DNA from 3 places in the Streptococcus sp. V869 genome. Region 2 is predicted to be linked to each of the others. Evidence: predicted binding sites of a transcription regulator. Region 2 holds the regulator's gene; each other region holds the start of a gene.
What was found. The regulator NrdR, encoded in region 2, represses ribonucleotide reductase genes. The targets are predictions, from matches to a motif close to ACACNATATATNGTGT.
Positions count from the first base shown of each region.

Region 1 (9,957 bases), on a different contig from region 2:
ATGATGGTCAAAGCTCATGGATGTTGCAGGCTTTTTGTCCTGCACTTCTTTGGAGTTTTGACTGTTTTTGTGTCGTTAAGAAAGGAGGTTACATGCAAGAACAAGATTTTCGGACCAAGTCAAACCAAACAGTTTTTGGTGTAAGAGCGACCGCTTTGATTGTAAAAGACAATCGCTTGTTAGTTGTAGAAGATGAGGATGGTTTTTATACAATTGGAGGTGCCATTCAAGTGGATGAAGCTACTGAAGATGCTGTGGTTCGAGAAGTAAAGGAAGAACTTGGTGTCGCATCTAAAGCTGTTCAGTTAGCTTTCATTGTTGAAAATCGCTTTGAACAAGCTGGAGTCCACTATCATAATATCGAGTTCCATTATTTAGTGGACTTGCTGGAAGATGCACCGTTAACCATGCAAGAAGATGCGAAGCCCTTACCTTGCCGGTGGTTTGCTTTAGATGATCTATATACTGTTAATCTGAAGCCAGCATTTTTAAAAACTACCTTACCAAATTGGGACGGACAATTACGACACATCCATCTTAACGAATAGGAGAGAAGATGACTTATAATTTTACAGAAGAATACGATATTATTGTAATTGGTGCGGGGCATGCAGGGGTGGAAGCATCCCTAGCTGCAAGCCGTATGGGTTGCAAGGTTTTGCTTGCGACTATCAACATTGAAATGCTGGCCTTCATGCCATGTAATCCGTCTATTGGTGGTTCTGCCAAGGGGATTGTAGTGCGTGAAGTTGACGCCCTCGGTGGTGAAATGGCCAAGACCATTGATAAGACTTACATCCAGATGAAGATGCTCAACACTGGGAAAGGACCTGCTGTTCGTGCCCTTCGTGCGCAGGCTGACAAGGAGCTTTACTCTAAGGAAATGCGCAAGACGGTTGAAAATCAAGAGAATCTGACCCTTCGTCAAACCATGATTGATGAGATTTTGGTGGAAGATGGCAAGGTTGTCGGTGTTCGTACAGCCACCCATCAAGAGTATGCTGCCAAGGCTGTTATCGTGACGACAGGAACTGCCCTCCGTGGGGAAATCATCATCGGAGACCTCAAGTACTCATCAGGACCTAACCACAGTCTGGCTTCTATTAACCTCGCTGACAATCTCAAGGAACTTGGGCTTGAAATCGGTCGTTTCAAGACAGGGACACCTCCACGTGTCAAGGCTTCTTCTATCAATTACGATGTGACAGAGATTCAGCCAGGAGATGAAACACCAAATCACTTCTCCTACACTTCACGTGATGAAGATTATGTCAAAGACCAAGTGCCATGTTGGTTGACTTACACCAATGGTACCAGTCATGAGATTATCCAAAACAACCTCCACCGTGCGCCTATGTTCACAGGTGTGGTTAAGGGAGTGGGGCCTCGCTACTGTCCGTCGATTGAGGACAAGATTGTACGTTTTGCAGACAAGGAACGCCACCAACTTTTCCTAGAACCAGAAGGTCGCAATACAGAAGAAGTCTATGTCCAAGGTCTTTCAACCAGTCTACCTGAAGATGTACAGCGTGAGCTAGTTCATTCTATCAAAGGTTTGGAAAATGCAGAAATGATGCGAACTGGCTATGCTATCGAGTATGATATGGTCTTGCCGCATCAATTGCGTGCAACACTTGAAACCAAGAAAATTTCAGGTCTCTTCACTGCTGGACAGACAAATGGAACGTCAGGTTACGAAGAAGCTGCTGGCCAAGGGATTATCGCGGGTATCAATGCGGCTCTGAAAATCCAAGGTAAGCCTGAGTTGATTCTGAAACGAAGCGACGGTTATATCGGAGTGATGATTGACGACTTGGTAACTAAGGGAACCATTGAACCTTACCGTCTCTTGACTAGTCGTGCTGAATACCGCCTCATTCTCCGTCATGACAATGCTGATATGCGTTTGACTGAGATGGGGCGTGAGGTTGGCCTTGTGGATGATGAACGTTGGGCTCATTTTGAGATTAAGAAAAACCAATTTGAAAATGAAATGAAGCGTTTAGACAGCATCAAACTTAAACCAGTCAAGGAAACTAACGCTAAGATTGAAGCAATGGGGTTCAAACCATTGACTGATGCAGTCACTGCCAAGGAGTTCCTCCGTCGCCCAGAAGTCTCTTACCAAGATGTGGTTGCCTTCATCGGACCTGCTGCCGAAGAATTGGATGACAAGATTATCGAATTGATTGAGACAGAAATCAAGTACGAAGGCTACATTTCCAAAGCTATGGATCAGGTTGCCAAGATGAAACGCATGGAAGAAAAACGTATTCCGGTCAACATCGATTGGGATGATATTGACTCTATCGCGACAGAAGCGCGCCAGAAGTTCAAACTCATTAATCCAGAAACCATTGGTCAGGCTAGCCGTATTTCTGGGGTAAACCCAGCAGATATCTCTATTTTGATGGTGTATCTGGAAGGTAAAAATCGTAGCATTTCAAAAAACTTAGAAAAGAAAACTGATTAAAAAGTGCTGAATCCTCTTTTTGAGAATTCAGCTTTTTTAGATTTTTCTCCTTTTTTCGAATGAAGAGAAAAGGAGGGGTAACCATGCTGACAGTAGAGGAAAAAACTTTTTTAGACTACTATAAAAAAGCTTCTTATCATCGTTTTTATGAGATTGAACGCTTTGTTTTCTTATCTGAAAAGTTACGCAAACGTCCGCCGCAGGCTGACAAGAACTAGACTTTTTGATATACTAGAACAAATTAAAATATAGGAGAGAATGAATGAACGTATATGGCAGATTAGAAGATGAATCGAATCCATATTGGGTGGGAAGTCAGGAAGCTCCAGTAACAAATGAGGAGCAACTCGAGGTTGAAACTCGTCAGCCTGCTCGCTTACCATTTTTTAATATCCTAATTTTGAGTACGCTAGTAGTACTTGTGTCTGTGGTCCTACCCTTTTTATTAGGCTTGCTAAGTCCAGAACAGACTCAGGATTTCTATATCGGATGGGCCATGCATCAAAGCGGAGATATCTACTCTGACTACTTTGGAACTAGTGGTCTCCTTTATTACTTTTTACAGTATCTAACCAAAGGCAGTCTATTGTTTGCAGTCTTTAATTGGTTAGCCTTAATAGGTGCAGGATTCTTTCTTTTTCATTCGGCTTATAACTTGACGGGACAAAACAAACAATCTCAACAAGTGCTGACAGTCTTTTATATCCTCGCCAGTGCTCTTAGTTTTGGTGGTGGCTATGCGACTATTCTTGCCCTTCCGTTCTTATTCTATGCTCTCAGTTTAGCGATTGCTTACTTTGCAGAACCAGATCATGATAAAGGTTTCATACGTATTGGGATTAGCCTGGCCCTAGCATTTTTCTTTGCACCTTTGGTGACAATTTTATATGCATTTGTCTTATTTTTTGCAGTAACTGCTTTTAATGTTGGGCGCAACAACTTGACTCATGGCCTCTATCAATTCTTTGCGGCGGGTCTTGGTTTTTCAATCTTCTTTTATCCAATTGGCTACTATACAGCTTATAAAGGTAGCTTCGGAAATGCCATTAGTCAAATCCTCTATCCATTAGATAGTTTGAACTTCACCTCTAACTCGGGGTTACTCGACAACATCCTCTTCTATGGATTATTGGCAATTGCTCTTGGAGCATTGACGTTGGCTTTCACAGGTCTCTTCCAATCTAAACCATTGAAACAATCAGTCTTATCAATCTCTGCTGCAATAGCTGTTATTTTGGTATTAGTTTTAGAAATTTTCTCTACAGATCTTATCAATGGTAGTCGTATGGTTGAATTGTTACCCTTCTTGTCTATTCTATTGTTAACTCGAATTCGCACGTGGGAATTAGAGGGAGCCAGCCGTCGTAGAAGACGCAGAGAAGAAACGTCACCATGGGGCACTTTTGTGAAAGGAAATGCCTATCTGCCAATTTTAGCTCTCGTTTATCTATTTTTAGCTCCTGTAGTTTCACGATATGTGCTTCATGCAGAACAATATAAAGAGCGCACTAGTATTGAGGCTAAGATTAAAAGTGAAACACAGGCTACAGAACGTATCTATGTATGGGATAATCTGACAAGTAGTTATAAGGCTAGTGAGCGTTTAGCAGCAAGTCAGTTGCTATCTCCTAGATTGCATACAGGACTTGATGCAAATCGTACTAAGCTTGTAAATGATCTTCGAGATAATCAACCAAAGATGATTGTAGTGAATACAAAAACATCTCTTTGGACAGAAGTTGAGCAGCTTTTAGCTGAAAATTATCAAGCCGTTCCAAGTGAATTCAAAGATTTTAAACTCTATAAATTAAAATAAAAACTATCAATATCTTGTGTAATTTTAAAAAATTTTTATTTTTTTACACAAGATATTGATTTTTATTTTTTTAGTGATATAATACTTTTTAGAATCAATATTATATTTAAGAAAAGGGTATGGATATGATTGTATTGGAAGAGAAGGCTGTCCCTGATCCGACTTTATTCGTCGAAAAGCGTGACGGCAGACGTGTCATTTTTGATGTAGACAAGATTGACAAAGCGCTTCATAAGGCTGCGGAAAAGGTTATGGATGTAACTCCTTTGGTCGAAAAGCGACTTAGTACCCTCGTTGAACGTATCGTTGACGAGATTCATAGCCGTTTCCCACAAGGTGTAAAAATCTATGAAATTCAAAACATCGTAGAACACGAGTTGTTGGAAGCTAAAGAATATGCCTTGGCCGAGGAGTATATTACCTATCGAACACAAAGGGATTTTGAGCGCTCAAAAGCGACAGACATCAACTTTAGCATTCATAAACTTCTCAACAAAGATCAGGCAGTTGTCAATGAAAATGCCAATAAAGACAGTGATGTCTTTAACACCCAGCGTGATTTGACGGCAGGGATTGTTGGAAAATCCATCGGACTTCAAATGCTTCCTAAGCATGTGGCAAATGCCCACCAAAAAGGGGATATCCACTATCACGATTTGGACTACAGCCCCTACACTCCTATGACCAACTGTTGTTTGATTGATTTTAAGGGTATGTTGGAAATTGGTTTTAAGATTGGGAATGCTGAGGTAGAAAGTCCGAAATCTATCCAAACTGCGACAGCACAGATTTCACAAATCATCGCAAACGTCGCATCTAGTCAGTATGGGGGATGTTCAGCAGACCGTATTGATGAAGTTTTGGCTCCTTATGCAGAGAAAAATTATCAAAAACACCTTAAAGATGCAGAGGAATGGGTCCTACCTGACAAGCGCGAAGAATACGCCTGGAAGAAAACTCAAAAAGACATCTATGATGCCATGCAATCTTTAGAGTACGAGATTAACACCCTCTTTACCTCAAACGGGCAAACACCATTTACTTCCCTTGGTTTTGGTCTAGGAACTAGTCGTTTTGAACGCGAAATTCAAAAGGCAATCCTGAATATTCGAATCAAGGGGCTGGGTTCAGAACATCGTACAGCAATCTTTCCTAAACTCATTTTCACCCTTAAAAGAGGTCTTAACTTAGAGGAAGGCTCTCCTAACTACGACATTAAGCAATTGGCTCTCGAGTGTGCAACCAAGCGGATGTACCCAGATGTTTTATCTTATGATAAGATTATCGAGTTGACAGGTTCTTTCAAGGTACCGATGGGCTGTCGTTCTTTCCTTCAAGGATGGAAGGATGAAAATGGAGTAGAAGTCAATTCAGGTCGTATGAATCTAGGTGTGGTAACGGTCAATCTTCCTCGTATTGCCCTTGAATCTGAAGGCGACTTGAACAAGTTCTGGGAAATCTTCAATGAGCGCATGAATATCGCAGAAGATGCACTGGTCTACCGTGTAGAGCGAACCAAGGAAGCGACACCAGCTAATGCGCCTATCCTCTATCAATACGGTGCTTTCGGCCGTCGTCTTGGTAAGGAAGAAAGTGTTGACCAACTCTTTAAGAATCGTCGTGCGACTGTTTCGCTTGGCTATATCGGGCTCTATGAAGTGGCGACAGTCTTCTTTGGCAACAATTGGGAAAATAATCCAGAAGCCAAAGAATTCACCCTTGATATCATTAGAGACATGAAACATCGAGTAGAAGAATGGTCAGACCAATATGGCTATCACTTCTCAATTTATTCAACACCATCTGAAAGTTTAACGGACCGTTTCTGTCGTTTGGATACAGAGAAATTTGGATCTATTCCAGACATTACTGATAAAGAATACTACACAAATTCCTTCCATTATGATGTCCGAAAAAATCCAACACCGTTTGAAAAGTTGGACTTCGAGAAAGTTTATCCAGAAGCAGGTGCATCAGGAGGCTTTATCCACTACTGTGAGTATCCTGTTCTCCAACAAAATCCAAAGGCTTTGGAAGCTGTCTGGGACTATGCTTACGACCGTGTAGGTTATCTCGGAACTAATACTCCAATTGACCGCTGTTACAAGTGTGATTTTGAAGGAGACTTTAATCCAACCGAGAGAGGTTTTGCCTGTCCTAACTGTGGCAATAGTGATCCTAAAACAGTCGATGTTGTTAAACGGACCTGTGGCTATCTTGGAAATCCGCAAGCGCGTCCGATGGTTAATGGACGTCACAAGGAAATTGCTGCGCGTGTTAAACACATGAATGGCTCTACTATTAAATCAGCAGGGCATGAAGTAAGAAATTAGAAAGAGATAGCATGGGAAAATATCAATTAGATGATAAAGGCAAGGCTTTGGTTCAACGATTCCACGAAAAACATTCAAAGGGTGGAGTCAATAAAAAAGACCGAGTAGCTAGCCTTAGAGAACAATTTTTAAACAAAAACAAGAAAAAGTGAGAGTTGCCTCTCACTTTTCTTATAGCGGGGAGGGGAATATGGAACTACGCAGACCAGGATTGGCAGATAAAGAAACAATTTTAGAGATGATGTCAGAGTTTGAAAAGAACCAATCAGCCCACGATGGTGGATTTTGGGATGCTGAGGGTTTTGTTTACGAAGAGTGGCTGGAGACAAATATGCAAAAAGAAATGGGAATAAATTTGCCTGAAAATCGTGTTCCTTCTATTCAATTTGTATCATTTGATGCTGTAGGTCGAGCTCTAGGATTTTTGAATCTGCGATTGAGACTGAATGATGGCTTGCTGAATTATGCTGGCCACATTGGCTATTCCATTCGTCCATCTGAAAGAGGTAAGGGTTATGCGAAAGAATCCCTCCGACAAGGTCTACAAGTTGCTAAGGGAAAGAATATCAAACGAGCGCTTGTGACTTGTAGCACAGAAAATCCTGCCAGCCGTGCTGTTATTTTAGCTAACGGTGGTGTTTATGAGGATGTTCGAAACGGAACAGAGCGCTACTGGATAGAGTTGGAGTAGAAGGATGACTTGGAATACACCAAAACCAGGTGAATGGAAGAGTGAGGAGCTCAGTCAGGGTCGTATCATTGACTATAAGGCTTTTAACTTTGTGGATGGAGAAGGCGTGCGCAATTCTCTCTATGTAGCAGGTTGTATGTTTCACTGTGAGGGCTGTTACAACGTAGCAACCTGGTCCTTTAATGCAGGGATTCCGTACACGCCAGAGTTAGAAGAACAAATCATGGCAGATCTGGCCCAACCCTATGTTCAGGGTTTGACCCTGCTAGGAGGAGAACCATTCCTCAATACGGGTATTCTCTTGCCTCTCGTCAAACGTATACGGAAAGAATTGCCAGATAAAGATATCTGGGCTTGGACGGGATACACATGGGAAGAGATGATGTTGGAAACACCTGATAAACTGGAGCTCTTGTCACTGATTGATATCTTGGTTGATGGACGGTATGATAAAAGCAAGCGTAATCTCATGCTTCAATTCCGTGGCTCTTCCAATCAACGAATTATCGATGTACAAAAATCCCTCAAAAGTGGGCAAGTGATGATTTGGGACAAGCTTAATGACGGAAAAGAAAGCTATGAACAGGTGAAGAGAGAATGAAGAAAAGAGAGTTAATAGAAAGACTAGCATCAGAAATAGAGTCGGGAAAAGTAAAAACGCTAGGTATCTACGGCCATGGAGCTTCAGGAAAATCAACTTTTGCTCAAGAATTGTACCAAGAACTTGATTCCCAAAAGGTAAATTTACTAGAGACAGATCCCTACATTACTTCGGGACGACATTTAGTGGTACCTAAAGAGACACCAGACCAAAAAGTGACAGCATGTTTACCGGTAGCGCATGAGCTGGCAAGTTTACAGAGAGATATTCTCGCCCTGCAGGCAGGTATGGATATCTTGACAATCGAAGAACCTTGGAAGGCTAGTGAGGTATTATCGGGAGCAAAACCGATTCTGATAGTCGAAGGGATGTCTGTGGGTTTTCTACCCAAGGAACTTTTTGACAAAACCATTTGTTTCTACACGGATGAGGAAACTGAGTTGGAGCGTCGTCTGGGAAGAGATACCACTGTGAGGAAAAGCGAAGCCTCGTTTGTTCGTGAGACTCATCAAATCAGACGTGGACAATATCGCCGTTATTATCAAGAAACAGAAAAAGAGGCGGATGTGTTAATTAACCACTCTCAAAATCAGTTTAAAATAGAAAAGGACTATTAAAGAACAATTTAAATAGGAAAAGATATATATAAATTGAGAATAGATTGTCTTTTTTGTTTCAGAAGTGTACGAAAACAGTTTCATCTAAAAAATTAAAAAAATCCTGTCAAATCCCTTGCAATCGCAGGGGCTTTGTGTTATTCTATTATGGTGCTGTAAATTACAGCCTTAGCTTTGATGCAAGAGGTTGCGACACGCTCGGTTGCATTGCCACGCAACGCGCGTCGGTTTTCTTGTGGAGCTAGCCTATTATCTTAAATAGACGAAAAGGAGAAAAAGATGGCAAACAAAAAAATCCGTATCCGTTTGAAAGCTTACGAACACCGTACGCTTGACACAGCGGCTGCAAAAATCGTAGAATCAGCTACTCGTACAGGTGCACAAGTTGCGGGTCCAATCCCACTTCCAACTGAGCGTAGCCTCTACACAATCATTCGTGCGACTCACAAATATAAAGATTCTCGCGAACAATTCGAAATGCGTACACACAAACGTTTGATCGACATCATCAACCCAACTCAAAAAACAGTTGACGCTTTGATGAAATTGGATCTTCCAAGTGGTGTAAACGTAGAAATCAAACTTTAATTTAAAGCTTGATACCTTGAGCATAAAAAACGCTCGTTAAAAACTTTTTGAATAAAAAATATAGAAAAGGAACTATTTTCTCATGACAAAAGGAATCTTAGGGAAAAAAGTGGGAATGACTCAAATCTTCACTGAAGCTGGCGAATTGATCCCTGTAACAGTTATCGAAGCAACTCCAAACGTTGTTCTTCAAGTTAAAACTGTTGAAACAGATGGTTACAACGCTATCCAAGTAGGTTTCGATGACAAACGCGAAGTATTGAGCAACAAACCTGCTAAAGGACATGTAGCAAAAGCTAACACGGCTCCTAAGCGCTTCATTCGTGAATTCAAAAACGTTGAAGGCTTGGAAGTTGGTGCTGAAATCACAGTTGAAACTTTCGCAGCTGGAGACATTGTTGATGTAACTGGTACATCTAAAGGTAAAGGTTTCCAAGGTGTTATCAAACGCCACGGACAATCACGTGGACCTATGGCTCACGGTTCTCGTTACCACCGTCGTCCAGGTTCTATGGGACCTGTTGCACCTAACCGCGTATTCAAAGGTAAAAACCTTGCAGGACGTATGGGTGGCGACCGCGTAACAATTCAAAACCTTGAAGTTGTACAAGTTGTTCCAGAAAAGAACGTTATCCTTATCAAAGGTAACGTACCAGGTGCTAAGAAATCTCTTATCACTATCAAGTCAGCAGTTAAAGCTGGTAAATAATAAGGAAAGGGGAACACAGTCAAAATGGCAAATGTAACATTATTCGACCAAACTGGTAAACAAGCGGGCGAAGTTGTTCTTAACGATGCAATCTTTGGTATCGAACCAAACCAATCTGTTGTGTTTGAT
Region 1 covers NZ_JBTHHW010000003.1:84,130-94,086, forward strand. Annotated here, with positions in the region: gene ACXYSN_RS07620 (NUDIX hydrolase) at 93-548, shown strand; gene mnmG (tRNA uridine-5-carboxymethylaminomethyl(34) synthesis enzyme MnmG) at 557-2,473, shown strand; gene ACXYSN_RS07630 (hypothetical protein) at 2,557-2,691, shown strand; gene ACXYSN_RS07635 (damage-inducible protein CinA) at 2,736-4,289, shown strand; gene nrdD (anaerobic ribonucleoside-triphosphate reductase) at 4,415-6,622, shown strand; gene ACXYSN_RS07645 (hypothetical protein) at 6,634-6,774, shown strand; gene ACXYSN_RS07650 (GNAT family N-acetyltransferase) at 6,813-7,313, shown strand; gene nrdG (anaerobic ribonucleoside-triphosphate reductase activating protein) at 7,318-7,914, shown strand; gene ACXYSN_RS07660 (uridine kinase family protein) at 7,911-8,531, shown strand; gene rpsJ (30S ribosomal protein S10) at 8,811-9,119, shown strand; gene rplC (50S ribosomal protein L3) at 9,202-9,828, shown strand; gene rplD (50S ribosomal protein L4) at 9,853-9,957, shown strand, end outside.
Region 1: nrdD (anaerobic ribonucleoside-triphosphate reductase) is a predicted target of NrdR. The motif match lies at 4,335-4,350, and genes of this name have one in related genera.

Region 2 (9,957 bases):
ACGACCAATCAAACTGAATTTGATGACATCTGGATTTTCTTCTTCAACTTCATGTGGAAGATTTTCGACGATAGCATCCAACACATCCCCTGTACCAATCCCGTGAACAGATGAAATAGGCAGTGGTTCACCCAAGCCTAGTGCATAAAAATCATAGATATCATTTCGCATCTCAGGATTGTCCACCTTGTTGACTGCAAGGATGACCGGTTTATGGGTTTTATAGAGTTTACGAGCTACGTATTCGTCTGCATCTGTGATTCCTTCTTTTCCAGAAACGACAAAGACGATGACGTCTGCCTCTTCCATGGCAATTTCTGCCTGGTGCTTGATTTGTTCCATAAACGGAGCATCGACATCATCAATCCCTCCAGTATCAATCATACTAAAAGAACGATTGAGCCATTCACCAGTCGCATAGATACGGTCTCGTGTTACCCCTTCAATATCTTCTACGATTGAGATGCGTTCCCCTGCAATACGGTTAAACAGGGTTGATTTCCCAACATTGGGACGTCCTACAATGGCAACAGTTGGTAAGGCCATGTTTTCTCACTTTCTAAAATAAGTTCTTTTGTTCAAGATTTTCTCTAGTCGAGCTTGGTTCAGGCTGACCGAATTGCTCCGCAAGACGCTGACTCCAAGTGGTAGTCGTACGCGCTCCTGCGTATTCAGTCTGCACACGGTCATAGGCTTCAATAGCCTCAGTTGTTTGTTCTTGGTATTCTTCCTCAAAAACAACATTCTCGAGTGGCAATCTTGGTTTTACATCATGCTTTTGATTTGGTACACCTAGTGCAATCCCAAAAACTGGATAGGTGTAGTCAGGTAGCTTGAACAATTCTGCTAATTCAACAGATTTGTAACGCACTAAACCGATAATCACTCCACCATAGCCAAGGCTTTCTGCCGCAAGCAAGGTGTTTTGCCCAGCTAATGCAGCATCTACTGAAGTGATGAGGAGCCCTTCCACACCTTGAGGTTGGAAAGTATCGGTATGGAGACGAGCTCCTTTTTCTGCACGGTTTAAATCACCCACAAAGAGGAGAAAGGCAGCAGACTGACGAATCGCTTCTTGAGGAACAAGCTCATACAAAGCTTCTTTCTTTTCTTGACTTCTGACTACAATCACAGAATACGATTGGAAATTTTTCCAAGAAGAAGCCATTTGTCCTGCAGACAAAATGGTATTTAAATCTTCTTGAGGGATTGCTTCTTCTTTAAATCTGCGAACCGAAGTATGAGATTTCATTAATGTGATTGTTTCACTCATCGGCGATTTTCTCCTTCTAGTCGTGTTTCCTCTGCCAAATAACGGATACGCTCCATCACACGTCTAGCTTCCCAGGTTTCATCATTTCCATTCTTGCCTTTAGCAAAATGTTTTTCCAAATCTTCAAAACTGAAATTTGAAGTAAAGAAGGTCGGTAAATCTTCTTGCATACGATATTGGAGAATCACTTGTAAGACTTCATCACGCACCCAAGGTGTTGATTGCTCTGCACCAATATCATCAAAAATCAAGACTTCAGCTTGCTTGATTTCATCCACCAAACTCTTTACATTACCATCACCGATAGCATTTTTAACGTCAATGACAAAGCTTGGATAGTGAAGAAGGGTAGATGAAACGCCACGTTTTTCTGACAAATCATGGGCTAGGGCAGCCACCATAAAACTCTTCCCAACTCCAAAGTCTCCATAGAGGTAGAGACCTTTTCGGATTTCTGGATATTGTTCAACAAAAGTTAAGAGCTTTTCAAAAACTGGCAAGCGTCCTAAATCATCCAAATCAACTTGAGCTAGGCTAGCTTTTTTAAGACTAGCTGGAAGATTAATCAGTCTGAGACGGTTCTTGATAGCCGCTTCCTTCTCAGCCGCAATCAGTTCCGGAGTTTCCTCATAAGATACATCCGCGTAACCATGGTTCATGACTAGGATAGGCTTGTAACCACGCGCGATATAGTCTGTATCTCCTCGGAGGAACTTATCTCTCTCAGTGATGTATTGGTTAAACTTGGAAATACTACGGTTCAACTCCTCCTGACTGAGAGATTCCTTCTGGATAAAAGCCGCAACATCTGGATCTTTTACAATCTGCTGGACCAAGTCCTGGTATTGAAAACGGCTGGGATGACCTTTAAGCACATCTCCTACACTTTCCATCTAGTCTCCTCCTTTTCCTAATCGGGCTAACATTTCTTTTTTCTTGCGTTCTAATTCCAAGCGAGTTTCTTCGCTGGTTTCATTTTTATATTCTGGATTACTCCATTTTGGGACATTGGTTTTGGCTTGATTATTCTTAGCCAGTTTTTGCTCCTGTCCCTTTTGATTCTTCTCTCTGATTCGAAGTACAGCTTCTTCAGCAGATCTGACTTTGTTATAAGAGTAATCATTAGCCACTTTCATGGCATATTTTTCATTGAGGTTGGCCGAATCAACCTTATTGAAGGTCAAGAGTATAACAATGTTGATAACCTCATCAAGCAAGCCCAAGTCAGCCATCTGTTTTAACAAATCGCGTTCAGCTTGGATAATTCCTGCATTTCGTGTTTGTTTGATTCCCGCTAAAAACTGTAGGGCAGTTTTGCTTTTCGCTTCCCTGATAATAGTCGCTTCTTGGGGACTGAAGTCCGACGAAACAGATTTTTGCGCTGATTTTTCACGCATACGCTTGACAGAGATAACTTGAGAAACAGCTGTCGCCTTGGCCAATTGATAGGTTTCAAACCAGGTCCATTTTTTCTCGTCAGCTATTTTAAACAGTTCTAAGATATCTGTCTGTTCATCTTGGAAACGGAGGCCATCTCTCGCCATAAGTTGACGGAAATGTTCCAAATCAAAATCATTTGTAAAATTAGCTTTTCCGAGTGTTTCCTCAGTGTTAGCTATATCTTCTATCTCTGGAAAGGCCTGACTCAAAGGAACGGTCAAAGCTTCTCCCTCCGCAGACTCTTGGCGCAAATCAGAAACTGCTGGCTCACCGATTTTTTTCTCCAACAAGGTACGATAAACCGTATGACGCAAGAAATCCGAACTAGAAAGCGTTGGATGAATAACAAGTTCATAGGCATCCCCATTTTGGTAAAGAGTGACCAAGTTGAAGGCTGATAAGATTTTAAAGGCTTTTAAGAGCCTATCCATCCCGAAATTGAGATGATTGAGAATAGCAGCAAAAAGATGTTCCTTTTGCCCATTATCCCAAAAGGCTAGGGTGTAAAGGTAAAGACTCAGCGCATCCTGACCGATAATCGGGAGGTAGCACTGCACCAGAGATGTGGGATCTTGCGACACCCGATTATTCTTTAGAAAAGAAAAACGATCATTAGGCTTCATTTATTTTTCCTTTTTCTTCTTTGAAGATTGCGTAATCTGTTTGAGAAGATTCTCGAGCTCACTCACGTCTTTAAAGCTACGATAGACACTAGCAAAACGAACGTATGTGATTTCGTCGAGTTCAGCTAACTCTTCCATGACGAGCGAACCAATATCTTCACTTTGAATTTCATTATCATTGCGACTGAGGAGTTTTTGTTCGATACGATTGACGACCATGCCAATCTCATCACTGGACACCGGACGTTTTTGAGCCGAACGGATAATCCCGTTAAAGATTTTATCTCTTGAGAACTGCTCCCGTGTACCATCTTTTTTGACCACAACCAGCGTTCTTTCTTCTACACGTTCATAGGTCGTAAAACGATGCTGGCATTCTTCACACTCACGTCTTCTTCTAATCGTATTTCCTTCTTCAGCCTGACGGCTATCGATAACACTTGATTTAGTAGCGCCACATTTTGGACAACGCATGCCTTCCCCTCCTTGTCGTTTTCTTTTCATTATACCATTTTTTAAGCAATTCCCAAAATAATTCTCCTTTTGGCTTGACAAGTTTTTTGTTTAGTTGTATTATTTAAGTGATACAAAAAGAAATTGTAGAAAGGAGACTGTGATGTCCTGGACATTTGATAACAATAAACCCATTTATATGCAGATAATGGATAAGATCAAACTGCAAATCGTTTCCCATAAACTAGAACCCAACCAACAACTGCCAACTGTCAGAGAACTGGCTAGCGAGGCTGGCGTTAATCCTAATACCATCCAACGCGCCCTATCAGATTTAGAAAGAGAAGGCTTCGTATACACCAAGCGGACTGCAGGGCGTTTTGTCACCGAGGACTTGGACCTAATCCTCCAATCCCGGAAGCAACTATCAGAAGAACAGTTGCAGCAATTTGTAACAGGCATGGTAGAATTTGGCTATGAAAAAGAAGAACTACCAACTGTTTTGAGAGATTATATTGAAGGAGTTTAGACTATGACCTTGTTAACATTTGAAAATGTTTCAAAATTCTATGGAGCAAGCCCTGCTCTTCAAAATGTTTCCCTTGAAATCCCGGCAGGAAAGATTGTGGGTCTCCTTGGCCCAAACGGTTCCGGAAAAACAACCCTGATTAAACTAATCAACGGTTTACTCCAACCAGAGCAAGGGCGTATCCTCATCAATGGCATGGAACCAAGCCCAGCAACTAAGGCTATCGTTTCTTATCTACCTGATACGACCTATCTCAACGAACAGATGAAGGTCAAAGAAGCTCTTACCTTTTTCAAGACCTTCTATAAAGATTTCAATCTGGATCGTGCTCAAGGTCTTCTTCGTGACCTTGGTATCGATGAGAATAGCCGTTTCAAGAAACTCTCAAAAGGGAACAAAGAAAAAGTTCAGTTGATCCTTGTCATGAGTCGTGATGCTCGTTTGTATGTCCTTGACGAACCTATCGGTGGAGTCGACCCTGCAGCTCGTGACTACATCTTGAACACCATCATCAACAACTACTCTCCAACTTCGACTGTCTTGATTTCAACTCACTTGATTTCAGACATCGAACCAATCTTGGATGAGATTGTCTTCCTCAAGGATGGAAAAGTTGTCCGTCAAGGGAATGTGGATGATATTCGTTATGAGTCAGGTGAATCAATAGACCAGCTCTTCCGTCACGAATTCAAAGCCTAGTTAAAGGAGATTCTTATGTTTTGGAATTTAGTTCGTTATGAATTTAAAAATGTCAACAAATGGTTTCTTGCCCTCTATGCAGCTGTACTATCCCTATCTGTCATCATAGGAATTCACGGCAGTGCCTTATCAAACACCTATTATCAAGACAAGGGTGTTCTCATGTTAGTCTTTCTAGCTCTGGTTTTTGGGGGCCTCGTGATTACTCTGAGTATTTCAACCTTGATTTTGATCATTCAACGATTTAAGGGGAGCGTTTATGACCGTCGTGGCTATCTAACCCTAACCCTTCCAGTATCTGAACACCAGATTCTCTCTGCTAAAATCCTTGGAGCCTTTGTCTGGTCTTTGACAAGTACAGTGGTCTTTCTTTTGAGTCTTTACATCATCGTTGCCATGATTAGCCCAGATGTCTTTATATCTACCTTATTCAAGGACCTTTTCGACTACTATCTAGGCAATTTATGGTTAACCCTGACAACCTATATCTTAAATACCCTTGCCAGCATCCTTTGTATCTACTTGTCTATTTCTATCGGTCAACTATTTGATGAATACCGTACAGCTCTGGCTGTTGTAGCCTATATTGTGATTCATTCTATCATTGGATTTAGCGATCTTTTCTTAAATATTACTATAAACTACAGCTCTTTTCTCACATATGAAATCATTAAAGATATCATTTTGATTGTTGTCTACTATATCGGCACCTACTACATCTTGAAGAATAAAGTGAACCTTCAATAATCAATAATCCCCTAGCAAATGAAGTTTTGCTGGGGATTTTTATTGAAAAACAGATAAAAGGCCAAGAGATACTTGACCTTTAACTTAATATTAAACCAGCCACGATAGGACTGATAAAGACATAAAGCAGACCTGTGACTCCGATTGCTAAACCAGCCATGGCACCAGCGACTGATCCGTAACGGAATGCTGTCCCAGTTCCAACGGCGTGACCTGTTCCTCCTAAGGCTAGACCGGCAGCTACTGGATCATCTATTTTCAGCCATTTCAAGAGTGTTGGACCGATAACGCTGGTCAAAATACCAGTCGCTACTACTACGACCAAGGTGATTGTTGTGATTCCTTGTAGCTTTTCTGTGATTCCAACCGCCATCGCAGTCGTTACCGACTTTGGAAAAAGTGAAATCGCCAAGAAGAAATCCATGCCGAAAAATTTGGCGACTAGTGCTGTAAAAGTAGTATTCACGATGACTGCTAAAAAACTGCCTAACAAAATACTTCTAACATGGTGCTTCATGAGATGAAAACTTTTATAGAGAGGAATCCCGAGTGCTACTGTCGAAGGTACAATCAAGTTATTCAAATAAACCCCACCTTGATAATAGGCGGCGTAAGAAATACCCGTCAATTTCAGAAAAGCTATGATAAACAATGTTGCTAGCAGTAAGGGAGTCGTCAGAGGATGAGGGTATCGTCTAAAGATAATCATGCCTCCAAGATAAGCTAGGATAGACAAGGCTATCCCAAAAAGTGGATTGGATACAAATTCGCTCATTTGGCACCTCTTTCTTCGTAATCACCTTCATAACGCTTTTTGATGAACTGAACCACTAGCGCAATCAAGATAATATTGATCACTGCCGCAAAAAAGACAATCAAGACAATGGGCAATAAATAGGGAGCAATCACATCAAATTTCTCCATAATCCCAACCGCAGGAGGCAGAAAGAGAATGGTCATGTTGGCCAGAAGAAAATTCCCAACCATGTTGACATGACGTACCCGCAACCACTTGAACTGCAAAGCCAAAAATAAAATAATCAAACCAATAATGCTTCCAGGGATAGGCAAATGGAAAAGAACAGAAATTCCCTCACCAATCAGCGAAATCACAAAAAGAATCATTAACTGAACATATAACTTCATCGTATACTCCACAAATAGACTTTCTGCATACCAGTTTACTCCTTTTTCAGAAAATTTCAAGGAAATACACAATAAACATCCTTCTTGCTATCTCATCTAAAAAGTTGTATACTAATTGCGTGCGCAAGCATCTCAGATAGGCAAATCTGTTTATAACTACTATATAGAAAGGAGATTGATATGACTTACTTAGAAAAATGGTTTGACTTCAACCGACGACAAGTAGAGCTAGAAGCTCTTTTAGAGCAAACGATTGCTGAGCAGAGTGACCAAAGTCTAACGCTCAAAGAATTCTACCTCTTGCACTTTTTAAATCAGACTCAAGAAAAATCTTTGAGACAGATTGACCTGCCTGACAAACTCCATCTGAGTCCAAGTGCTGTATCACGAATGGTGGCACGCCTAGAAGCCAAAAACTGTGCTTTACTTAGTCGGAGATGTTGTGACCAGGATAAGCGAGCTAGTTTTATCTGCCTCACTAAGGAGGGTCAGACAACTCTTGCCTATCTACAAAAAGCTGTAGAAGAAAGCCTTGAAACAAAAGCAAGTTGGTTTTCCTAAAATTTTTACAAAAAAACTTGCGTGCGCAATCAATTTTCTTGACATTCCTTTTTACAAGGAGTAAAATGAAGACATGATTTAGCAAAGGAGAATCCTATGATTGAAATCACTTATTTAGATGCCAGCAAGCAAGAGAGAACAATGACCTTCGAGTCATACGAAGAATTTGAACGTTCTCAACATGCCTGCCTGATTGGTGTCGCCGACTATTACCCTGTCCAAAAACTAACCTACAATGGTCATGTTCTGGACTACCATGGGACTTATGGGGATGTTTTCTTCTATCTCATGAAACAAGATTTAAGCCAATATAACTAAAAAGGAGAAATACTATGGCAAAAGCAATTACAGATGCAACATTTGAACAAGAAACAAAAGACGGATTGGTCTTGGTAGACTTCTGGGCAACTTGGTGTGGTCCATGTCGTATGCAAGGTCCAATCTTGGACAAATTGTCTGAAGAACTTTCAGAAGATGTCTTGAAAATCGTTAAAATGGACGTTGACGAAAATCCAAACACAGCTCGTGCATTTGGAATCATGTCTATCCCTACTCTTCTCTTCAAGAAAGATGGACAAGTCGTTAAACAAGTTGCAGGTGTTCACACAGCTGAACAAATCAAAGCTATCGTTGCTGAATTGAGTTAATCACAAAACACTCCCACATTTGATTATGGGAGTGTTTTTTTCTATAAAAAACTACCCTCCAAGATGGAGAGTAGGATTTTTTTCGATCTAGTTGAATTATTCTTCAGTTCCAAGGAAGTTTTTAGCAACAAGAGCTGCAAGAACTCCACCAACGATTGGTGCAAGGATGAAAATCCAAACTTGTTGAAGAGCTGCGCCACCTACCAATACAGCAGGAGCCAAGCTACGAGCTGGGTTTACTGAAAGTCCAGTGATGTTCAAGCCAGCTAGAATCAAAGCTGTCAATGACAAACCGATCACCAAACCAGCAATAGCACCATTCCCTTTGCTTGCTGATGTTACAGTCATGATAACCAAAACAAACAAGAATGTTGCGATGACTTCAAACAAGAAACCACCAAATACAGTTACACCGTTTGCCAAGGCATTTTCACCAAGACTTGCAGTTGACATACCTGAATTTGCCAAGAGGAAGAATACAGAAACAGATGCTAAGAAAGCACCAACTACTTGACCAAGGATATAGTTTACAAGTTCTGAAGATGACAAACGTTTGTTAACAAACATAGCGATAGAAACAGCTGGGTTCAAGTGAGCACCTGAAACAGTTCCGATTGAGAAAGCTGCGACTACGATTGCCAAACCAAAGGCAAAAGCAATTCCAAGGTGTCCAAGACCTTCTGTACCGTTTCCAAAAACAACAGCTCCTGTTCCGATGAACACAAGCATAAATGTACCGATTAATTCAGCAACAAATTTTTTCATAATTAGTCTCCTTTTTTTCAACTACCTATTAGTCTATCAAAAGAAGGGGAGGGATTCAAGAAAAGTGCTTGGAAAATTGCAGGTCTTTGCACTTTTGGTTACCCGAGGCTAGTCAGGACAAACAGCACCAAGGACGGCTAAGGAGTGTCTTTGGTGCTGTTTATTTGGTTGAGTTTATTCTGTATATTCAACATAACCTTTTTCTTGTAATTTAGCTGCAGCTTCACTAATTTTTACTGGTTTTGGTTTGGTCGCAGGAAATTGATTTGGATCGCGTCGATGTAACTCTTTCCAGTCCATAGTTTGGTAATCATATATTACGGTTTGAATGTATTCTCCATCTTCCTTCTCAACTTTAGAGGTTATTCCAGTTACATCCTTATAAAGCTCTTGACTTTTGTTCAGAAGTTGAACAACCTCTTCTTCAGATTTGCCTAATCCTTTAGGGTTATAAAAGTAAATACCAATCTGTTTATAGACGATGTCATCCTTGAAGTAGTAGATAAGAAATGTTGATCCACCTTTATCTATACGCTTGAATCTTTGTACACCGTCTTTTGGCAGAGCTTCTGTTGTATTTTGTTTATTGGACGCTACTTGTGTTGTTGGAGCAGTCGTGGTTTCTTGAGCTGTTTGTGAAGTTTGCGCTGCGCTTCCTGCTGAATTGTTTTGTCCGCAAGCCGCAAGGGCGAAAACCGTTAATAGTAATACGAGTGATGTTTTTAAAGTTTTATTCATAGTGATTTACGTCTCCCTTGATCACTTTTATTTTACTATTGAACATAACCATTTTCAAGTAATTTTGGAACACCGTCACTATATTTTAAGATTGACGGATTATCATCTGGATGTGTTTCAGGAGATCGCTTATGTAATTCTTTCCAAATTTCTTCCCGACTATAGCTTGGTTTTTCTTCTGTCACTTTACTTTGTAATTTTTGATACATCCCTAGCACCTCTGCTTTTCTAGTCACTGATCAAAAAGCCATTCATAGATGACTTTATATTCTTTAAACCTAGAATTTTTAATTAAATACAATCAAATATAATATGAAGAAGATGAATAGCAATACC
Region 2 covers NZ_JBTHHW010000002.1:85,295-95,251, forward strand. Annotated here, with positions in the region: gene der (ribosome biogenesis GTPase Der) at 1-546, opposite strand, end outside; gene ACXYSN_RS05840 (NADPH-dependent oxidoreductase) at 560-1,273, opposite strand; gene dnaI (primosomal protein DnaI) at 1,270-2,166, opposite strand; gene ACXYSN_RS05850 (replication initiation and membrane attachment family protein) at 2,167-3,336, opposite strand; gene nrdR (transcriptional regulator NrdR) at 3,337-3,810, opposite strand; gene ACXYSN_RS05860 (GntR family transcriptional regulator) at 3,953-4,318, shown strand; gene ACXYSN_RS05865 (ABC transporter ATP-binding protein) at 4,322-5,017, shown strand; gene ACXYSN_RS05870 (hypothetical protein) at 5,033-5,764, shown strand; gene ACXYSN_RS05875 (LrgB family protein) at 5,844-6,539, opposite strand; gene ACXYSN_RS05880 (CidA/LrgA family protein) at 6,536-6,910, opposite strand; gene ACXYSN_RS05885 (MarR family winged helix-turn-helix transcriptional regulator) at 7,091-7,471, shown strand; gene ACXYSN_RS05890 (DUF4649 family protein) at 7,568-7,789, shown strand; gene trxA (thioredoxin) at 7,804-8,118, shown strand; gene ACXYSN_RS05900 (MIP/aquaporin family protein) at 8,215-8,883, opposite strand; gene ACXYSN_RS05905 (DUF1307 domain-containing protein) at 9,058-9,621, opposite strand; gene ACXYSN_RS05910 (hypothetical protein) at 9,657-9,830, opposite strand.

Region 3 (9,957 bases), on a different contig from region 2:
GCTATCCAAACTACGGCCACGTTCCTCCATATCGCGTTTAATACGACGGATGATACGAACATCATCATCAGTATCTACGAAAATCTTAATATCCATCAAATCACGAAGTCGTTTGTCTTCCAAAACCAATATTCCTTCTACGATAAAAACATCTTGAGGTTCTTGGCGATAAGTCTTCGAACTTCTAGTATGTGCTGCATAATCATAGGTAGGAATATCAACAGGCCGTCCTGCCAATAATTCTTTGATTTGCGCAATCATTAAATCAGTATCAAAAGCAAAAGGATGGTCATAGTTGGTTTTGATACGTTCTTCAAAGGTTAAATGAGATTGATCTTTATAATAGGAATCATGCTCAATCATGGCGATTTTTTCATTGGGGAAATGCGATAAGATTGCTTTAGAAACGCTGGTTTTTCCTCCCCCAGATCCCCCTGTTACTCCGATAATGATTGGTCTGTTTTGCATAGTTGCCTCCGTATTTTTCCTTTGTCTATTTTACCATATTTTTAGAAAATTTTACAGGTGGACTTTTTAAAATAAAGTAGAAAAAACCTTGTAGTTTTGTCCTACAAGGTTTTAATGTTTTTAATCAAAGTTAACGTATTCTTTAGAAAGTTCAAGAACTTCTTCCATTGTTGAACATTCAGTAAGAGCTCGGTTAGCATATTCTTGCATTTTAGCTGTATCAAGTTTCTTCATCAAGCTACGTGTACGAAGTACTGAAGTAGCAGACATTGAGAACTCATCCAATCCCATTCCGACAAGAAGTGGAACCGCAGTTTGGTCACCGGCCATTTCACCACACATACCAGCCCATTTACCTTCAGCGTGAGCTGCTTTGATAACATTGTTAATCAAGCGAAGGATTGATGGATTGTATGGTTGGTAAAGATATGAAACTTGTTCGTTCATACGGTCAGCAGCCATTGTGTATTGGATCAAGTCGTTTGTACCAATTGAGAAGAAATCAACTTCTTTAGCAAATTGATCAGCAAGCATAGCTGCAGCAGGAATTTCAATCATGATACCTACTTGGATATCATCTGCAACTGCAACACCTTCAGCAACCAATTTCGCTTTTTCTTCTTCAAGAATAGCTTTTGCAGTACGGAACTCTTTCAATAAAGCAACCATTGGGAACATGATACGCAATTTACCGTGAACAGATGCACGAAGCAATGCACGCAATTGTGTACGGAACATTTGGTTACCAGTTTCAGAGATTGAGATACGCAAAGCACGGTAACCCAAGAATGGGTTCATTTCTTTAGGAAGATCAAAGTAAGGAAGTTCTTTATCCCCACCGATATCCATTGTACGAACAACAACAGGTTTACCGTTCATACCTTCAAGAACTGCTTTGTAAGCTTCGTATTGATCGTCTTCAGTTGGGAAGTCTTGAGAATCCATGTACAAGAATTCAGTACGGTAGAGACCAACTGCTTCTGCACCGTTTTCGTTCACACCCTCAACGTCTTTAGGTGTACCGATGTTCGCAGCCAACTCAAAGTGTTTTCCATCTGCAGTAACTGTTTTAGCATCTTTCAAAAGAGCCCATTCAGCTTTTTGTTGAGCGTAAGCTTCACCAGCTGCTTTGAATTCTGCAATTTGCTCTTCAGTTGGGTTGATAACAACTTCACCTGAAATACCTGAAACAGCCAAGACATCACCATCTTTTACTAGATCAGTAATGTTGTTTGTACCCAAAACAGCAGCAATTTCAAGTGTACGAGCCATGATAGCTGAGTGGCTTGTACGTCCACCAATGTTCGTTACAAAAGCTTTTACAAATTTTTTGTCCAATTGAGCAGTATCAGATGGAGTCAAGTCGTGCGCAATGACAATTACTTCTTCATTAATAGAAGCTGGGTTTGGTAATTTCTTACCAAGAAGATTTGCCAAAACACGTTTGGTAACGTCGCGGATATCCGCTGCACGTTCTTGCATGTATGGATTGTCTTCCATTCCCTCAAAGATAGTAATAAACATGTCTGTTACTTCTTTAAGACCTGCTTCTGCATTTACTTTTTTTGCACGAATAGTTTCTTTAATCTGACCAATCAATTCAGGGTCGGCAAGAACCATCAAGTGAGCGTCAAATACTTGCGCCGCTTCTTCACCAAGCGTACCTACAGCCTTCTCGCGGATAAGAGAAAGCTCGTTTTGAGAAGCTTCAAGAGCAACATCCAAACGAGCCTCTTCTGCATTTGTATCTTCGACTGTAATAGTCTCGAATGATAAATCCGGTTGAACGAGTAGATATGCTTTAGCAACTGCAACACCATCAGATGCTGCGATTCCTTTAAGCATTTCTGTCATATTCTTATGCCAATCCTTCTTTTTCCATTGTTTCTGAGATTGCAGCGATAGCATCATCAGCATCCGCACCTTCAGCAGAGATTGTAACGTCTGCACCTTGGCCAACACCAAGACTCATAACACCCATGATTGATTTAAGGTTAACTGATTTACCTTTGTATTCAAGAGTGATATCTGAAGCAAATTTGCTAGCTGTTTGTACCAACAATGTTGCTGGACGTGCGTGAATACCTGTTTCTGCCACTACGTGGAAATCTTTAGAAGCCATAATTTGACTCTCCTTTAATTGTTTTCTTTTTGAGTTATATCTGATAACCCTTACAATTTGGTATTATATCACCTTCTGTGATTTTTTTCAAGTGTTTTATGGGATTTCTTCGTTTTCCTTTCAGATAACTTGCTGAAAATCTTCTATTTTATATATCAAAATACATCATGTAGTTTTTTATATTTTTAACATTTAGAAAACGCTGTTATTTATGGGTTTTATTTTTTCGCAAGCACTATATATTGTGTTTAGTCATCTCTCATCTAAAAAAAATCTACAATATTTAGTTTTTCTTCGTTGACAAAGATTTTTTTTCTGATATACTTAAGATGTAATTAAATTTTGAAAGGGGAGTTACAGAATGGTAACTGTTTATTCTAAAAATAATTGTGTTCAATGTAAAATGACCAAACGATTCTTAGATAGTAACAACATCACATATCGCGAAATCAATCTTGACGAACAACCTGAATTTATTGAACAAGTTAAAGAGCTCGGCTTTAGCGCTGCTCCTATCATCCAAACACCGACTGAAGTTTTCTCTGGGTTCCAACCAGCAAAACTCAAAAAACTTGCTTAACAATCAGGACTCAAAGCTTCTATGTCAATCTTAGAAGCCTTTCTTTTGTAATGAATTAAAGGGAATTTTATGGGATTAAAACAACTCGAGGATGTAACTTACTTCCGTCTAAATAATGAAATTAACCGTCCAGTTAATGGTCAAATTATGCTTCATAAAGATAAAGAAGCCTTGGATGCATTCTTTAAAGAAAATGTTGAGCCTAACTCAATGGTATTTGATTCTATCAGAGATAAAATTGATTACCTCATCAAACAAGACTATATCGAAACAGCATTTATCAAGAAATATCGTCCAGAATTCTTAGAAGAGCTTTATCAATTTATTAAAGATCAAAACTTCCAATTCAAGTCATTCATGGCAGCATACAAGTTTTACAATCAATATGCCTTGAAAACTAATGATGGGGAATACTATCTTGAGAGCATGGAAGACCGTGTCTTCTTTAACGCTCTTTACTTTGCTGATGGCAATGAAACTATCGCAACTGATATCGCAAATGAAATCATCCACCAACGCTACCAACCTGCTACACCATCTTTCTTAAATGCAGGTCGTGCACGTCGTGGTGAATTGGTATCCTGTTTCTTGATTCAGGTAACAGATGATATGAACTCTATCGGACGTTCTATCAACTCAGCTCTTCAGCTTTCACGTATCGGAGGCGGTGTCGGAATTTCCCTCAACAACCTTCGTGAAGCTGGAGCCCCTATCAAAGGATATGAAGGTGCGGCTTCTGGTGTCGTTCCAGTTATGAAGCTTTTCGAAGATAGCTTTTCTTACTCTAACCAACTTGGTCAACGTCAAGGTGCTGGGGTTGTTTACCTCAACGTCTTCCACCCAGACATTATCGCCTTCCTTTCAACTAAGAAAGAAAATGCCGATGAAAAAGTTCGTGTGAAGACTTTATCACTTGGTGTTGTGGTACCAGATAAATTCTACGAATTAGCACGTAAAAACGAAGAAATGTATCTCTTCAGTCCTTATTCTGTTGAAAAAGAGTATGGCGTACCTTTCAACTATATTGATATCACTGAAAAATACGATGAATTGGTTGCAAATCCAAACATCCGCAAGACAAAAATAAAGGCGCGTGATTTGGAAACAGAAATCTCTAAATTGCAACAAGAATCTGGCTATCCATATGTTGTCAATATCGATACGGCTAACCGCGCAAATCCAGTTGATGGAAAAATCATTATGAGTAACTTGTGTTCTGAGATTCTTCAAGTTCAAGAACCAAGCTTGATTAATGACGCACAAGAATTCATTAAAATGGGTACTGACGTTTCATGTAACCTTGGTTCAACCAACGTGGTCAACATGATGACTTCACCTGATTTTGGTCGCTCAATCCGAGCTATGGTACGTGCTTTGACCTTCGTTACTGATAGTTCTCACATTGTAGCTGTTCCTACTATCGACCATGGAAATAGCCAAGCTCACACATTCGGACTTGGTGCTATGGGACTCCACAGCTACCTTGCCCAACAACTGATCGAATATGGATCACCTGAGTCTATTGAGTTCACCAGCATTTACTTTATGCTCATGAACTACTGGACTCTCGTTGAATCAAACAACATCGCACGTGAACGAGGTGTTACCTTCCACAACTTTGAAAAATCAGACTACGCAAACGGAAGCTACTTCGACAAGTATGTAACAGGCGAGTTTGTTCCAAAATCTGATCGTGTCAAAGAACTCTTTGAAGGTATCTTTATCCCGTCTGCAGCTGACTGGGCTGAACTTCGTGATAAAGTTAAAGCAGACGGTCTTTACCACCAAAACCGTTTAGCTGTCGCACCAAATGGTTCTATCAGTTACATCAATGACGTATCTGCTTCTATCCACCCAATCACTCAACGTATTGAAGAACGTCAAGAAAAGAAAATCGGTAAGATTTACTATCCTGCAGCAGGATTGTCAACTGACACCATCCCTTACTACACTTCAGCATACGATATGGATATGCGTAAGGTTATCGATGTCTATGCTGCTGCAACTGAGCACGTAGACCAAGGGCTTTCACTTACACTCTTCATGCGTAGTGATATCCCAACAGGTCTTTACGAATGGAAGAAAGAGAACAAACAAACAACACGTGATTTATCTATCCTTCGTAACTACGCCTTTAACAAGGGCATCAAGTCGATCTACTACGTTCGTACCTATACAGATGACGGCGGTGAAGTTGGTGCTAACCAATGTGAAAGCTGTGTGATTTAAGGACTAACTGATAACCTCTATACTAAGATTAGGCAGTAACAAAAAGTCGGTATTCCGACTTTTTGTGCGGTAGTCCAATCATAGAGTGATACACTATTCATCCTTATTTTATTTATTAAAATCAAAAGAAAGAGATTTGTAATGGAAACTTACTACAAAGCCATTAACTGGAATGCCATCGAGGATGTCATCGATAAATCAACTTGGGAGAAGTTGACTGAGCAATTTTGGCTCGATACACGTATTCCCTTGTCAAATGACCTTGATGACTGGAGAAAATTATCAAACAAGGAAAAAGACTTAGTAGGAAAAGTCTTTGGTGGTTTGACACTTTTGGATACCATGCAGTCTGAAACTGGGGTTCAAGCGCTACGTGCAGATATCCGTACACCACATGAGGAAGCTGTATTTAACAACATCCAATTTATGGAATCTGTCCATGCTAAATCTTATTCTTCTATCTTTTCAACCTTGAATACCAAGACTGAGATTGAAGAAATCTTTGAATGGACTAATACAAACCCATATCTTCAGAAAAAAGCACAAATCATCAATGAAATTTACCTCAATGGTACTCCTCTTGAAAAGAAAGTAGCCAGTGTATTCCTTGAAACCTTCCTCTTCTATTCTGGTTTCTTTACACCACTCTACTACCTCGGAAATAACAAATTGGCTAACGTTGCTGAAATCATTAAGTTGATTATTCGTGATGAGTCAGTTCACGGTACTTATATCGGGTATAAATTCCAACTTGGTTTCAATGAATTACCTGAAGAAGAGCAAGAAAAATTAAAAGATTGGATGTACGACCTTCTCTACACACTTTATGAAAATGAAGAAGGTTATACCGAAAGCCTTTATGATGGTGTTGGATGGACTGAAGAAGTGAAAACATTCCTACGTTACAACGCCAACAAAGCCCTCATGAACTTGGGACAAGATCCACTCTTCCCTGATTCAGCTGACGATGTCAACCCTATCGTTATGAACGGGATTTCAACCGGTACATCTAACCACGACTTCTTTTCTCAAGTTGGTAATGGATATCTACTTGGTGAAGTTGAAGCTATGCAGGACGATGACTATAACTACGGGTTAGATTAATTTGAAATTAGAAAAGAACATCTGTGTTTGTTATAAACTTAGATGTTCTTTTATTTTTGTTTATTTTTGTTTTCTTTAAGTTGCTGATATGTTTAAAATATGATAAAATGATATTAGATATAGGGGGTGATTCAATGCTAAAACAAGAAAAACTTGATTTGATTTTAGATATTGTCAATACCAAAGGAACAATCACTGTCAAAGAAATTATGAGTCGTTTAGATATCTCGGATATGACAGCTCGGCGTTATCTACAAGAGCTAGCTGACAAGGATTTACTTGTTCGAGTGCACGGAGGTGCTGAAAAGCTTCGTTCAGGCTCTCTATTAGCAAACGAGCGCTCTAATATCGAAAAACAAGGCTTGCAAATCGCCGAAAAGCAAGAGATTGCTCGATTTGCCGGTCACTTAGTTGAAGAAAGAGAAACAATTTTTATCGGTCCTGGAACTACTCTTGAGTTCTTTGCTCGTGAACTTCCGATTGATAATATTCGTGTCGTAACAAATAGCCTACCCGTTTTTATTATCTTGAATGAACGAAAACTTACAGATTTAATTTTAATTGGTGGAAATTATCGAGAAATCACTGGCGCTTTTGTTGGTACTTTGACTCTCCAAGACATCGAAAGCCTGCAATTCTCTAAAGCTTTTGTTAGTTGCAACGGAATTAAAGATCAAGCTATTGCTACATTTAGCGAAGACGAAGGTGAGGTTCAAAAACTAGCATTAAATAATGCAAATAAAAAAATCCTTTTGGCTGACCATAGTAAATTTGATAAATTTGATTTTTACACCTTTTACAATATTGTAGATATCGATACCATTATCTCCGATTCAAAACTTAGCGATGAAACCCTAAAAGCTTTGTCCAAACAAACAAAAATTATTAAATCAACATCTTAAAAAGTCTCACCATTGGTGAGACTTTTTTATTATTATATCTTACTGAACTTTATACGCGTTCAGTCCATGAAGTAGCTGTTTTTTGAAGTACTTTATTAAGTTCATCGATGTTTTCAAAACCAGTTGTACGAAGCCATTCACGTGCCGCTGCTTCACCATCTTTGATGTAAGCCTCAACTGATCCAGCCCATGTTGCACGTCCACAAAGAACACCATTGAAGTTTGCACCTGATTCGTGGGCAAAGACAAGTGTTTCTTGGAAGAGTTTAGCTGATACACCCGCACTCAAATAGATGTATGGAAGATTAGTTGCTTCGTCTTGTGCTTTGAAGAATGCTGCTGCTTCTTCACGAGTGTGAACAACCTCTCCTTCAGCGAATCCTTCAACGTATTTAACGTTAACTGGAACTTCCACTTTCAAAACATCAATGTTAAAGCGTGGGTCTGAGAAGACTTTCATAGCACCAATAACTTTGTGTGGTTTTACTTTAGCGTATTCAGCAGAACCTGCATCCGCAATTTTTTCATCGTAAGCAAGGATTTCAAGGAAGAATGGAATATCTTCTGCCACACACTCAGAACCAATACGTTCGATGTAGGCTTGTTTTTGTTGGTTAAGTTCGTCAGAGCTATCTACATCGTAGTAAAGCAAGAATTTAACTGCATCAGCACCTTGTTCTTTAATACGTTTTGCAGACCAAACATCCAAGCAGTCTGGCAAACGTTTTGTACTTGTTGTGTCATATCCTGTTTTTTCATAAGCAAGGAGAAGACCGGCATTTGGTGCAAGAGCTTTTGTAGCAGGAAGACCATATTCAGGGTCAAGAAGCATTGATGAAGCGTATTTAGTCAATTCATCTGCTACCAAAACTTTGAGTTCTTCCATTTGAGCTACTGTAGGCTCTTCTGTTTGGTATTGAGCCATCAAACGTTTCAAAGCACCACGTTGGTCAAATGCAAGAGCTGAGATGATTCCATTTTCATCTGAGAGTTTTTTCAAACAAGCACGTTTATTTTCTGTTAAAGTCATTTTATACCTCTTTCACAATTAATTGGTCAAATAAATTTTGATAGTTAGCCATATTGACATGCCCGGTCATTTTTTCTTGAGCATTTAGCATACCAAGGACATTCGCCTTAGTCAATAATTCTTGATCAGATTCTTTATGGAAAAGACCTGATGCAATACCTGCTACAGTAGAATCACCAGAACCAACTGGATTTACTACTTGAATTTTTGGAATATCTACTTTATAGAAAGTATCCCCGTGTTTTGCAAAGGCACCGTTAGCACCTAGAGAAACGATAATCCACTCAATTCCATCAAATAAAGGATCTTGAAGAACTTCTTTTAATTCATCCAAATCTTTAGAAATTTCTCTTCCCAATAGTTGAGACAATTCTTCATTATTTGGTTTGATAACCGTTGGTTTGTGTGGTGATTCAAGAACAGCCTGAAGAGCTGCTCCTGAACAGTCCAAGACAACTGGTTTTCCTGCTTGATTAGCAAGTTCCACTAAACTAGCATAATAATCAACTGGGAGTCCAGCTGGTAGACTACCTGAAATAGCTACAACTTCTACAGTATTAAGAAGTTCTTTGAAGTAAGCCAAGAAATCTTGTCCTTCTTTTTCTTGAACCTCAGGACCTTTTTCAAGAATTTCAGTTTGATTATCACCGTGAAGAATAGCGATACAGTTACGTGTTTCACCTTGGATAGAGAAGAAACGCTTGGTGACTTTATCGTCAATATTTTCAACTAGAAAATCACCCAGTTTACCACCAACTAGACCAGTTGCGACTACAGAATCGCCAAATTCTGATAGGACGCGTGTAACATTAAGACCTTTACCACCAGCTGTTTTCGTAACATCAACAACACGGTTGACAGTGTCAATTTTCAATTCATCCAAAGGATAAGAAATATCAATGGATGGATTCATTGTGACTGTTAAAATCATAAGTCACCTCTTAGTCGTGGTATTCACCACGATCCCATTTTTCAAGGAATTCTGTAAAGAAGTTGGCATCAGTTTGGTGATCGTTATGAGTTTCAACGTGTTGGATTTTAGCGATCAATTTTTTGTTTTCTTCAGATGGTTTGTATTCAGCGTTGATGAAAGCTTCAATGATATCGCACATAAGCAATTCACCAGTGATTTTACCACCAAATCCGATAACGTTGGCATTCAATTGTTCTTTTGCATAAAGAGCTGTTGTCATATCACGAACCAAGGCAGAACGGACACCAGGAACTTTGTTTACAGCATTATTAATACCTACACCTGTACCACAGATACATACACCAAGATCAGCTTGACCGCTAACTACTGCTTCCCCAACTTTTTTACCAAAGATTGGGTAGTGTGTACGTGCATGGTCATATGTACCAAAGTCAATGACTTCATGTCCTTTAGATTTCAAAAATTCTGAAACCGCCATTTTTTCATTAGTTACGATGTGGTCACATCCAATTGCAATTCTCATTTTTATCTTACCTTTCTTTCGTTATAAAAGTTAGCACATTTTGTTCAACATGTCGACACGGATTT
Region 3 covers NZ_JBTHHW010000001.1:414,689-424,645, reverse strand. Annotated here, with positions in the region: gene udk (uridine kinase) at 1-468, opposite strand, end outside; gene ptsP (phosphoenolpyruvate--protein phosphotransferase) at 589-2,322, opposite strand; gene ACXYSN_RS02165 (phosphocarrier protein HPr) at 2,327-2,590, opposite strand; gene nrdH (glutaredoxin-like protein NrdH) at 2,952-3,170, shown strand; gene nrdE (class 1b ribonucleoside-diphosphate reductase subunit alpha) at 3,240-5,399, shown strand; gene nrdF (class 1b ribonucleoside-diphosphate reductase subunit beta) at 5,541-6,503, shown strand; gene ACXYSN_RS02145 (DeoR/GlpR family DNA-binding transcription regulator) at 6,638-7,405, shown strand; gene lacD (tagatose-bisphosphate aldolase) at 7,455-8,435, opposite strand; gene ACXYSN_RS02135 (tagatose-6-phosphate kinase) at 8,437-9,366, opposite strand; gene lacB (galactose-6-phosphate isomerase subunit LacB) at 9,377-9,892, opposite strand; gene lacA (galactose-6-phosphate isomerase subunit LacA) at 9,923-9,957, opposite strand, start outside.
Region 3: nrdH (glutaredoxin-like protein NrdH) is a predicted target of NrdR. The motif match lies at 2,823-2,838, and genes of this name have one in related genera.